Regions from separate parts of the Macrococcoides bohemicum genome, predicted to be linked through region 2. Evidence: riboswitches for the same ligand, from Rfam matches in the RefSeq annotation. Region 2 holds a riboswitch; each other region holds the start of a gene.

Region 1 (3,289 bases), 550 kb from region 2:
TATTTTACTCTTTCGTTTTACCTATTATCTTTTATCTACACGTTTACTGATAAAGTCACCAGTAATTTGAATCAGTTGTACAAGGATGATGAGTATAATGACTGTTACTATCATCGTAACGTTGTCATAACGATAGTATCCATATCGAATGGCAAGGTCACCAATACCTCCTCCACCGATAACACCGGCTGTTGCGCTATAAGCTAGTATGCTAATAATCGCTAAAGTAATTGCCTGAAAAATCCCTGACATACTTTCTGGAATTAACACATCCATAATAATTTGTTTAAGAGATGCACCAGTAGCTACACATGCTTCAATGACACCTTTATCGACTTCCTTTAAAGATGTTTCAATAAGTCTAGCAAATAAAGGTACAGCGGCAAGCGTTAAAGCGACACTTGCAACATAAGGACCATGGGACTGCCCAACAATCTTCGTAGCAAATGGCAGTATCGCTACCATCAAAATGATAAACGGAAACGAACGAATGATATTGACGATAAATCCTAATATCGAGTTAAGTGGTCCATTCGGTAATAGTAATTGATTGCGTGTTAAATAAAGAAGGATACCAAGTGGCAATCCAATAAGAACAGAGAGTGTAATTGCGATACTAGACATTAAAATCGTTTCTAAAAATGCTTTATATAATTCTGGTAGAAGTGTTTGAAATTTATCGCTCATTTATGCCACCCTCTCGATTCCATTTGATTTCTTTATGTATTCATTTATAGCGATTCTTTCTTGAATATCACCTGTAACTTCGAAAGTTAATATACCTATCGGTTGATTTTGTATGTATTCAATCCTGCCTTGAATAATCGAGATATCGCAGTTAAATTTCTTATATAAATTATTGATAAACGCACTTTCTGCACTATCTCCAATAAACTTAACCGTAATAATTTCTTTGTCTTCATTATTTAATTTCATATATTGCTCTGGTAATTCCAGATGATAGATATCATTTACAAAATGTCTTGTTAAATCACTTTGGGGATTAGAAAACACAGTAAATACATCTGCATGTTCTACGATTTCTCCATTATCCATTACGGCTACTTCATCACAAATTTCTTTTATGACATCCATCTCATGCGTAATTACAACGACTGTAATCCCTAATTTCTGATTAATATCGCGAATCAAGTTTAATATACTTTTTGTTGTCTCTGGATCTAGCGCACTCGTCGCTTCATCACACAACAATATTTCAGGATTATTAGCAAGCGCACGCGCAATTCCAACGCGTTGCTTTTGTCCTCCTGATAACTCTCTTGGATAACTGTCACGGCGATGTGTTAGTCCTACAAGATCAAGTAATTCGGTAATGCGATCATCATACTGTTTCTTAGGGAAATGTGCTGCTTTTAAACTGAATGCGATGTTTTCCGCCACTGTCTTAGATTGGATTAAATTAAACTGCTGGAAAATCATCCCTATGTTTAATCGTTCTTTTTGTAGTTTCTGCTTGTTTAATTTTGTAATATCTACATCATTCACAAGCACTTGACCACTCGTAGGCTTCTCAAGTAAATTAATTGTTCTGAGTAACGTACTTTTACCAGCACCGCTATAACCAATAAGCCCAAATATTTTTCCGGTTGGTATTGTTAAGTAAATATCTTTCAACGCTTGTGTTGTCTTACCGTTCCTTCTGTATGTCTTATTGACATCAATAAACTGTATCGCCAATCTATTCCCTCCACTTACCTTATCCAAAGAAAAAAAACGTCATTGCTTAATAGCAATGACGTATTATATGAGTCACTTATCTATCAAGCATAATAGCTTGTTGGATTTAGCACAGTACTCGTAAGAGCCCGCTGCTGAGACATCATAGGGCCAATTCCCTCAGTCTCTCTGGATAAGATATTTAATTTTTAATATGGTATTTATATTAGTACTCAAATTTTGAATTGTCAATGAATTCTTTAGTTTTTATTTATTTACAACGGTTACTCGCTCTGTTGTTGCATTGCTTTTCGTAAATTTATTACGCATTTTCATCAATAATTCATACACAATCGGCACGACGATCAATGTTAATAACGTAGAGGATACTAAACCACCGATTACCGTTACAGCAAGTGCTTTAGAAATCAATACTGAGCCGTCTCCACCAAATAATAACGGCATTAATGCGCCAACTGTTGCAAGTGCTGTCATAAGTATTGGACGTACACGTGTCGTTGCAGCTTCTAAAATCGCTTCACGTGTCGGTAATCCTTCTGCTTCTTTGTTAATGACGCGATCAATTAATACAATCGCATTTGTTACAACGATACCAATTAACATTAACATACCGATCATAGATGGTACTGATAATGTTTCTTTGAAAGCTAGCAGGCCTAATATTACTCCGATAATTGTAAATGGTAATGAGAATAGGATTGCGAGTGGTGCGAGTCCACCTTTAAATGTTAATACCAGGATTAAATAAACAATACCTACTGCTGCAAGCATTGCAAGTCCGAGTTGTGAGAAACTTTCTCCAATATCTTCACTTGTCCCACCAACGTGAACATCAACGTTATCAGGGTGTTTTAAAGCATTGACCTTTTCTGTTACATCTTGTGTAGCTTTACTAACATCTTTACCTTTAATCTTTCCTTCAACTGATGCTGAAATATTACCATCTTCACGCTTAATCGTGTCAGAAGTTTTTGTTTCTTCGATCTTAACAACTTCACTTAATGTCACTACTTTACCTAGTGGTGAAGTAATTTTTGTGTTTTCTAACTTTTCTTTCGTCCAGTTATCTTCTTTTTTCTTCGTTAAGATAACTTCTGTTGATTTACCTTTTTCGCCGACTTTCGTCACAACTTTATCATCGCTACGTTGATTTAACGTCATTGCAACTTGTCCAGCTGTTAAACCTAATTCAGACAATTTATTATGATTTACTTTTAAAGTATAAGCATCGTAACTATCTGAAAGTGATGTATTGACATTTGTTAACGATTTAACATCTTTCAATTCTTTTTCTAACTTTTCAACGACTGGTCGAATGGCTTCTGTTGATGGCCCATTAACGGTTACTGTAACCGCATTTGTTGCACCACCTGTTGCAAAGTCCTGGTTTTTCCAATCGCCTTCATGATTTAATTTAGCAATTTTAGCTAATACTTTATCCGCTTCATCTTCCCAGTTCGGAGTATCTTTCTTATATTCGACCATCATCGCCATATCATTAGATGCGATAGGGTTAAATGGATTTTCTCCTCCTACAGAGAATTGCGTATTCACAACGTTATCATTTTTAGCTAATATTTTCTGAACTGCT
Region 2 (3,289 bases):
TGATTCACGTGTATTATACACTCTGAAACTATTTGGCATATCAAATCCAACTGCATTAAACAACGCTTCAGTTTTATCTGTCACAGTCGCTTGGTGTACAACGACCGGCATCTCGGCGATTAATAGTTCACGTGCGCTCAGTAAATTTGACTGATGTTCTTCCGGCTGCAGCCATGGATTAAAAGTATAGGATGGGCGTGATGAATACATCACTTTCTCCCCATATAAATCTTTCATAACTAATGGTAAGTTGATTGGTTTAGTCCCCATAAATGTTCTCCTTTAATGTTTCATGTAAATGTTTAATGCGTTGTAGTTCTTCAGGTTTCTCGATTAACTCGATAGCCATCGTTGCCATTATTTTAGCGCCTTGTAATAAGGCATGGTCTCCGTGTGCGCTTTTCGCTGCTTCACGAAACTCTACTGTGTGGCCTACGAGCGACGATGACCCCATCTTTATATGCGGGTGAATCGTAGGAATGATATGACTTACATTCCCCGTATCCGTTGAACCGAAACCAAAATCATCATGCAAAATTGGTTCATTATGCATAATAGCATGTTTCTCAAATAAATCATCTAAAAATGTATTTCTGATGAATTCATTGACACCATTTTGAATGTGGTTGAGTTGATATTCTGCACCTGCTGTAATTGACGCACCTTGTGCTACACGATCAACTTTACCGGTTAATACATCTAAATCTTTTCTGCTGATTGCTCGTGTATAAAATCTCGCTTTCGTATAATCCGGAATAATATTTGCTGACTTACCACCATCTAAAATAACACCATGCACTTTATCCGTCTTTTTAATATGTTGACGCAGTTGACCGATACCATTAAAGAAACTGATCATCGCATCGAGCGCGTTAATACCATTATGTGCATTCTCAGAAGCATGCGCAGTCTTGCCAAAAAACTCCACTTCAAATACGTCTACTGCCAATGTTGGCACGGTTCTAAACGATTCATGACCAGGATGAATCATCAATGCTACATCACTATCATTAAATAACCCAGCTTTAACGTATGATGCTTTCGCACTCCCGTTTACACCACCTTCTTCAGCTGGTGTGCCGAACACTTGAATGACACCGCCTAAATCATCAATCACTTCTTTTAGAGCAATCGCTGATAATACGCTAGATGTGCCGATAATGTTATGACCACATGCATGTCCTAAACCTGGCAATGCATCGTATTCTGCTAAATAAGCAATAGTAGGTCCTGCTTTCTCACTTTCATACGATGCGATAAATCCAGTTTCATGTCCTGCAATATCACGCTCTATACTAAATCCTGCATCTTTTAATGTCTTGCTCAGCAAATTAGACGCAAAGTATTCTTCGTTGCCTAGTTCAGGTCGTGCATGAATTTCATGACTGATGCGTATGAATTTATCTCTATTTTCATCTATATATTGTAATACTTTGTTATTCATATTATTCTCTCCTCCGTACTTATAAAAAAAAGACATTCCCAGATAGGAATGTCTACACGTTCTTATCTGCCAGCTTACGCTGTAGGAATTAGCACCTTACATTACTGCAGGTTGCTGGATGTCATCGGGCCCTTCCCTCAATCCGTCTTGATAAGTTATTGAATTTATAGATAACTATATAGTTATCTATAAATTCTGTCAAATATCAAAATTAGTATGTTGGTAAAGTAATTAAGAATTTCGTGCCAGCAACTGAACTGACAACGTCTATCGTGCCGTCATGCAGTTCCACGATTTCTTTTGCCACAGATAATCCCAAACCACTGCCATTATGGTGTTCATTTGTTCTATTACCACGATAGAACTGTTCAAAGATATGTGTCAGATCTTCCTGTGGTATACCTTGCCCATTATCCGCAATTTCTATAATCGCGTTATTTCCATTCGTATACGTACTGATCCATACTTCAACATTGACATTATGTGTAAAACTATTCGTCACAATATTCGTCAGCACGCGATCCATCCTTGACGTATCAATATGAATCGTCGCATCTTCTTTATGTATGTAGCTTAAACCTTTATTGCCATATTGAGAGACAAATGCATCGATATATGTTCGCAAACATGTTTCTTCTGTATGGAATTGAATCCCATCACTTTTCAGTTGATAGACCATATTTAAATCTTTAAGCAGCTGATCAATATATAATGCTTTATCTTCAATAATGCCGATAAACTTCTTCTGTTCGTCCGGTTCAAGCAGCATACCACTGTTAAGTATTTTGGCATATCCATAGATTGAGCTAAGCGGTGTTTTTAAATCATGTGTAATACCCCGTACCCATTTTTCCCGCTGAATATTCATATTACTTTGGTAATTTTTATCATCTGCAAGCTTTCCTGTAAGTTTCGCTATCGCACCATCAATCGGACTATACATACGATATTTACGACGTAATCGACCATTTTTATAGATTCTTTCATCATTAAGCACTGAATAGTCACCTTTTGCAAGTCGCTCTACCCATGTTGAAAAGTGTTTTAACGGTTGCGCTAGTCGATTACCTAAAAAGATTGAGAACAGTAATATAGCAGCCAATACAACGAGATTTATCCATGCATACCAAATTAAAAAATTTTTTATGTCATTCATAAAATCTTTATCATACATATAGCTGTCCTCTGCAAAGATTGCTTTCGTATCAGCCGGATGTTGATTTTTCTGAACCACATAGTAATTTTTATTATCTTTAAAATATGAAACAAAGAAATATTTCTGGTAATTGTCATTATTCTTATGCTTAAATAGCGTACTATTCACGACATCTTCATCAAACTGTCCAGAAATTTTAGTTAAGCCTTTTTTATCTGCAACGAATAACGCAAGATCGTGTTGCTCTAAATAACGCTGTGCTTCTTTCGAATCAGTTTCAAGCTTACGTCTCGCTTCATTTAATACTTTATTCTCCAAATAGATAACCTGCTGTCCTTTAGGCAGCTCCCATGTCGTAAATGCTTCAGCACGATATGTATTTAACGGCTGTAATTTGAAATCTTTATCAGACGAATATATGACCTTACCACCCTTGTCTCTTACTACAAGTATGCCGTTGTGCTGTTTAATATAATTAACCATCTCTTTAACCGGTTTAACTTTGTCCCCGTCAAACTTAATATATTCACTAATAGCATATGAATCCACACTTTGCATATCTTCCTCAAAGAAACTTTGTTCACTCGTAACCAGAAAATAGAGAAAGAAGGCACAAATAATTAAGGTCACTGAAAAATAAAAGATAAGAAAATAACGGATAAAGCGAATCATAAATTTTTTGCTGATGC
Region 3 (3,289 bases), 1.0 Mb from region 2:
CTTCTTCTAAAATTTCTGCATGTGGTGCGGGTGAAGCCCCTACTGTGATCGTTTTGTCATCTGACTTTGAAGTTTTGTTGTCGTCAGATTTATCATTACCACAAGCTGCAAGAATTAATATTAATGATGCAGTAAGAAATACGTAAAATAATTTTTTCATTTTTAACGCTCCTCTTTTTTGTATTATTTTTATAAAAATCCATTATGGATAATTAACGTTTATCAACTTTCTTCGTAATAATGTCACCGACGAATTGAATGAGGAATACAATAATTAAAATAATTACTGTAGAAACAAAAATTACGTCATTTTGTCCTCTTGTGAATCCAACTAAGTAAGCTAAGTTACCTAAACCACCGGCACCAATAACGCCAGCGATTGCTGTAGAACCAACGAGTGCAATCGTTGTGACTGTAATACCAGATACAATCGCTGGTAAACTTTCAGGAATTAATACTTTTTTAATTAATGTCCATGTATTTGCGCCCATTGATTCCACAGCTTCAATTACACCTTTATCAATCTCTTTCAATCCAATTTCAACAAGTCGCGCGTAGAAAGGTGCCGCACCGATAATTAAAGCTGGTAGCGCTCCTTTTACACCACTGATTGTCTGCATGATTAAATTTGTAAAGGGGAATAGCAATAAAATCAAGATAATAAATGGGATTGCTCGGAATAAATTGACGATAAAAGCAGTAACACTATAAAATACACGAGCTGCTTTTGACTTACTTCGAGATGTTAAAAATAAAATAATGCCGATAATTAATCCAAATATAAATGTGAATATTGCAGAAATAAAAGTCATTGATAGTGTTTCAACAGTAGCAGTCCATACATCTGCCCATACCACATTTTTCATACCTAACATATCTGTCAATGTTTTAATAAAATTATCCATGTCTTTCTACCTCCATCTCAACACCATGGCTTTTTAATTCTTCAGCGATAGGTTGAAGTGATCCGTTAACTTCTTTAACATGAACAATTAAATTACCGAAAGATCCTGCTTGTGTATGTTTAACATTCCCTGCTAAGATATTCATCTCGATGCCGTACTTCTTAATTACTTTACTTACGATAGGCTGGCCAGTTGAAGATCCAACAAATTTTAATTTCAGGATACTGCCATGTGGATATGCTTGTTTAATCTCTTCGATTGAAGTCTCAGTTTCATTATCCTGGACATCATCACGTACAAAACGTTTTGAGATATTTGTTTTTGGATTATTAAATACTTCCATCACTGATCCTTCTTCAACCACTTTCCCTAACTCCATTACAGCTACTTTATGACAGATCTTGCGAATTACTTCCATCTCATGAGTGATTAAAATTATCGTTAAGTTCAACGTTTTATTGATATCAACTAATAGTTCTAGTATTTCATCTGTCGTCTGTGGATCTAAAGCACTCGTTGCTTCGTCACAGAGTAAAACATCAGGATCATTACTTAATGCACGGGCGATACCTACACGTTGTTTTTGTCCACCTGACAATTCTGAAGGATAAGCATTTTCTCTTCCTTCTAATCCAACAAGTTTAATCAAAGATTTCACTTTTGGACTGATGTCACTCTTTTTAACGCCAGCTATTTCAAGAGGTAATGCAATGTTATCATATACCGTTCTACTCCAAAGTAGGTTAAAATGCTGGAATATCATTGATATTTTTTGACGTTCTTTATTCAGTTGCTGCTTTGACAACTTATTGATGGTACTGCCATTTACAATCACGTCACCACTCGTAGGTAATTCTAATCCGTTAAACATTCGAATTAATGTACTTTTCCCAGCACCACTGAAGCCAATAATACCGTAGATCTCACCGCTTTGAATTTCAAGATTTACGTTATCGACAGCTTGTATATTTCCTTTTTTGGTTGTAAATGTCTTTACAACATTATTTAATGTAATCAAATTTGGCCTCCTAACAAAAAAACGTCTCTCCTATGTGGACATAAGAAAGACGATAATTATCTATTTTCGACTCTCTCATCTTCTAAAGTTAATATAACTTTATGTGAATTGGCACCATGTCATTATTGACGGTTGCCGGGTTTCATAGGGCACATCCCTCCACCACTCTAGATAAGAGTTTATTTAGTTGTTTTATGAATATGTTCTTTATCTTAAGTCAATTTGAAGTATTCGTCAACATTAAATTTAAATTTTCATATAAAGTTGTTACGGACTCAAATTGATAAGATATATTTTCTACCATGCCGTTACGTATAAACAACAATACCGGCACACTTTTAATTTCGTAATACTGACTTAAATTTTCATAGTAATTTAAATCAATTTTTGTAACTGGTATGTTTAGAGATGCAGCAGTAATATCTAACATCTTTTCTGCAAGCTTACATGTCCCACAAAACGGAGTATATCCAAATAGAATAAATGGTTGATCTGAAATTTCAAATTGCAAAAGCTGATTTAAGTTCATATTGCGCGGTCTTACCTTTCCAGACAAATTGTTGTTTTACATCAAACTGATGTTTTATCATCGTTCTTGCTAAATAATCTAGTGGACAATTACCCACCTCACCGTATTTCGGATCAATATGAATATGATTACTTTCACTCAAATGGCGTTTAAACCAAGATCTAATTTTGCGTCCAGCTTTATCGCTATCGGTCATAATATAAACTTTATGATGATACAAATCTTCAATCATATCATCCAGTTTTCCGATACCCATCGTGCCATTGGTGCATATAATATGTACAGGTTCCGTTAATACTTCTTGTAATCTTAGTTTATCACGCTTTCCTTCTACAACGATAACTTTAGTAATTACAGACATGTCCATCACCTTTTTATCATATTGTATTCAGTTTTAGCAATTTGATAATAAAAAAATTCCTTGATAAATTATTATCAAGGAGATTATACCATTTATGCGTTAATCATTTCATCATATTGTGCTTGATCCATTAATTCTTCAAGACCAGCATCGTCAGCTTCTACTTTAATCATCCATGCTTGATCCATTGCTGATTCGTTTACTAATTCAGGAGAATCTTCTAATTCAGAGTTAACTTCAATAACTTTGCCTGAGATAGGAGCATATAATTCAGATACAGTTTTTACTGACTCAACGCTACCAAAAGGAGCATCAACTTCGATTTCATCTCCAACTTCTGGTAATTCAACGAATACGATATCCCCTAATTCAGATTGTGCGAAATCTGTAATACCGATTGTCTTAACATTATCTTCTGATTTTACCCATTCATGATCTTTTGAAAATTTTAAGTTTGACATTATAAACCCTCCGTT

What was found. A riboswitch is a leader RNA that binds a small molecule or an ion and turns the genes downstream of it on or off. The one in region 2 is predicted to bind S-adenosylmethionine.
Region 1: it holds a riboswitch for S-adenosylmethionine, as region 2 does, so the genes downstream of both, HT586_RS01580 (methionine ABC transporter ATP-binding protein) here and HT586_RS11085 (M20 family metallopeptidase) in region 2, are expected to answer to the same signal.
Region 3: it holds a riboswitch for S-adenosylmethionine, as region 2 does, so the genes downstream of both, HT586_RS03985 (methionine ABC transporter ATP-binding protein) here and HT586_RS11085 (M20 family metallopeptidase) in region 2, are expected to answer to the same signal.

The regions. Positions count from the first base shown of each region.
Region 1 is NZ_CP054482.1:301,625-304,913, reverse strand. It holds gene HT586_RS01585 (methionine ABC transporter permease) at 25-687, opposite strand; gene HT586_RS01580 (methionine ABC transporter ATP-binding protein) at 688-1,698, opposite strand; SAM riboswitch class I at 1,772-1,877, opposite strand; gene HT586_RS01575 (efflux RND transporter permease subunit) at 1,945-3,289, opposite strand, start outside.
Region 2 is NZ_CP054482.1:2,106,152-2,109,440, forward strand. It holds gene ldmS (L-aspartate--L-methionine ligase LdmS) at 1-270, opposite strand, end outside; gene HT586_RS11085 (M20 family metallopeptidase) at 260-1,444, opposite strand; SAM riboswitch class I at 1,504-1,601, opposite strand; gene HT586_RS11090 (sensor histidine kinase) at 1,656-3,158, opposite strand.
Region 3 is NZ_CP054482.1:760,074-763,362, reverse strand. It holds gene HT586_RS03995 (MetQ/NlpA family ABC transporter substrate-binding protein) at 1-160, opposite strand, end outside; gene HT586_RS03990 (methionine ABC transporter permease) at 213-905, opposite strand; gene HT586_RS03985 (methionine ABC transporter ATP-binding protein) at 898-1,923, opposite strand; SAM riboswitch class I at 1,996-2,101, opposite strand; gene HT586_RS03980 (thioredoxin family protein) at 2,141-2,452, opposite strand; gene HT586_RS03975 (toprim domain-containing protein) at 2,424-2,813, opposite strand; gene gcvH (glycine cleavage system protein GcvH) at 2,906-3,274, opposite strand.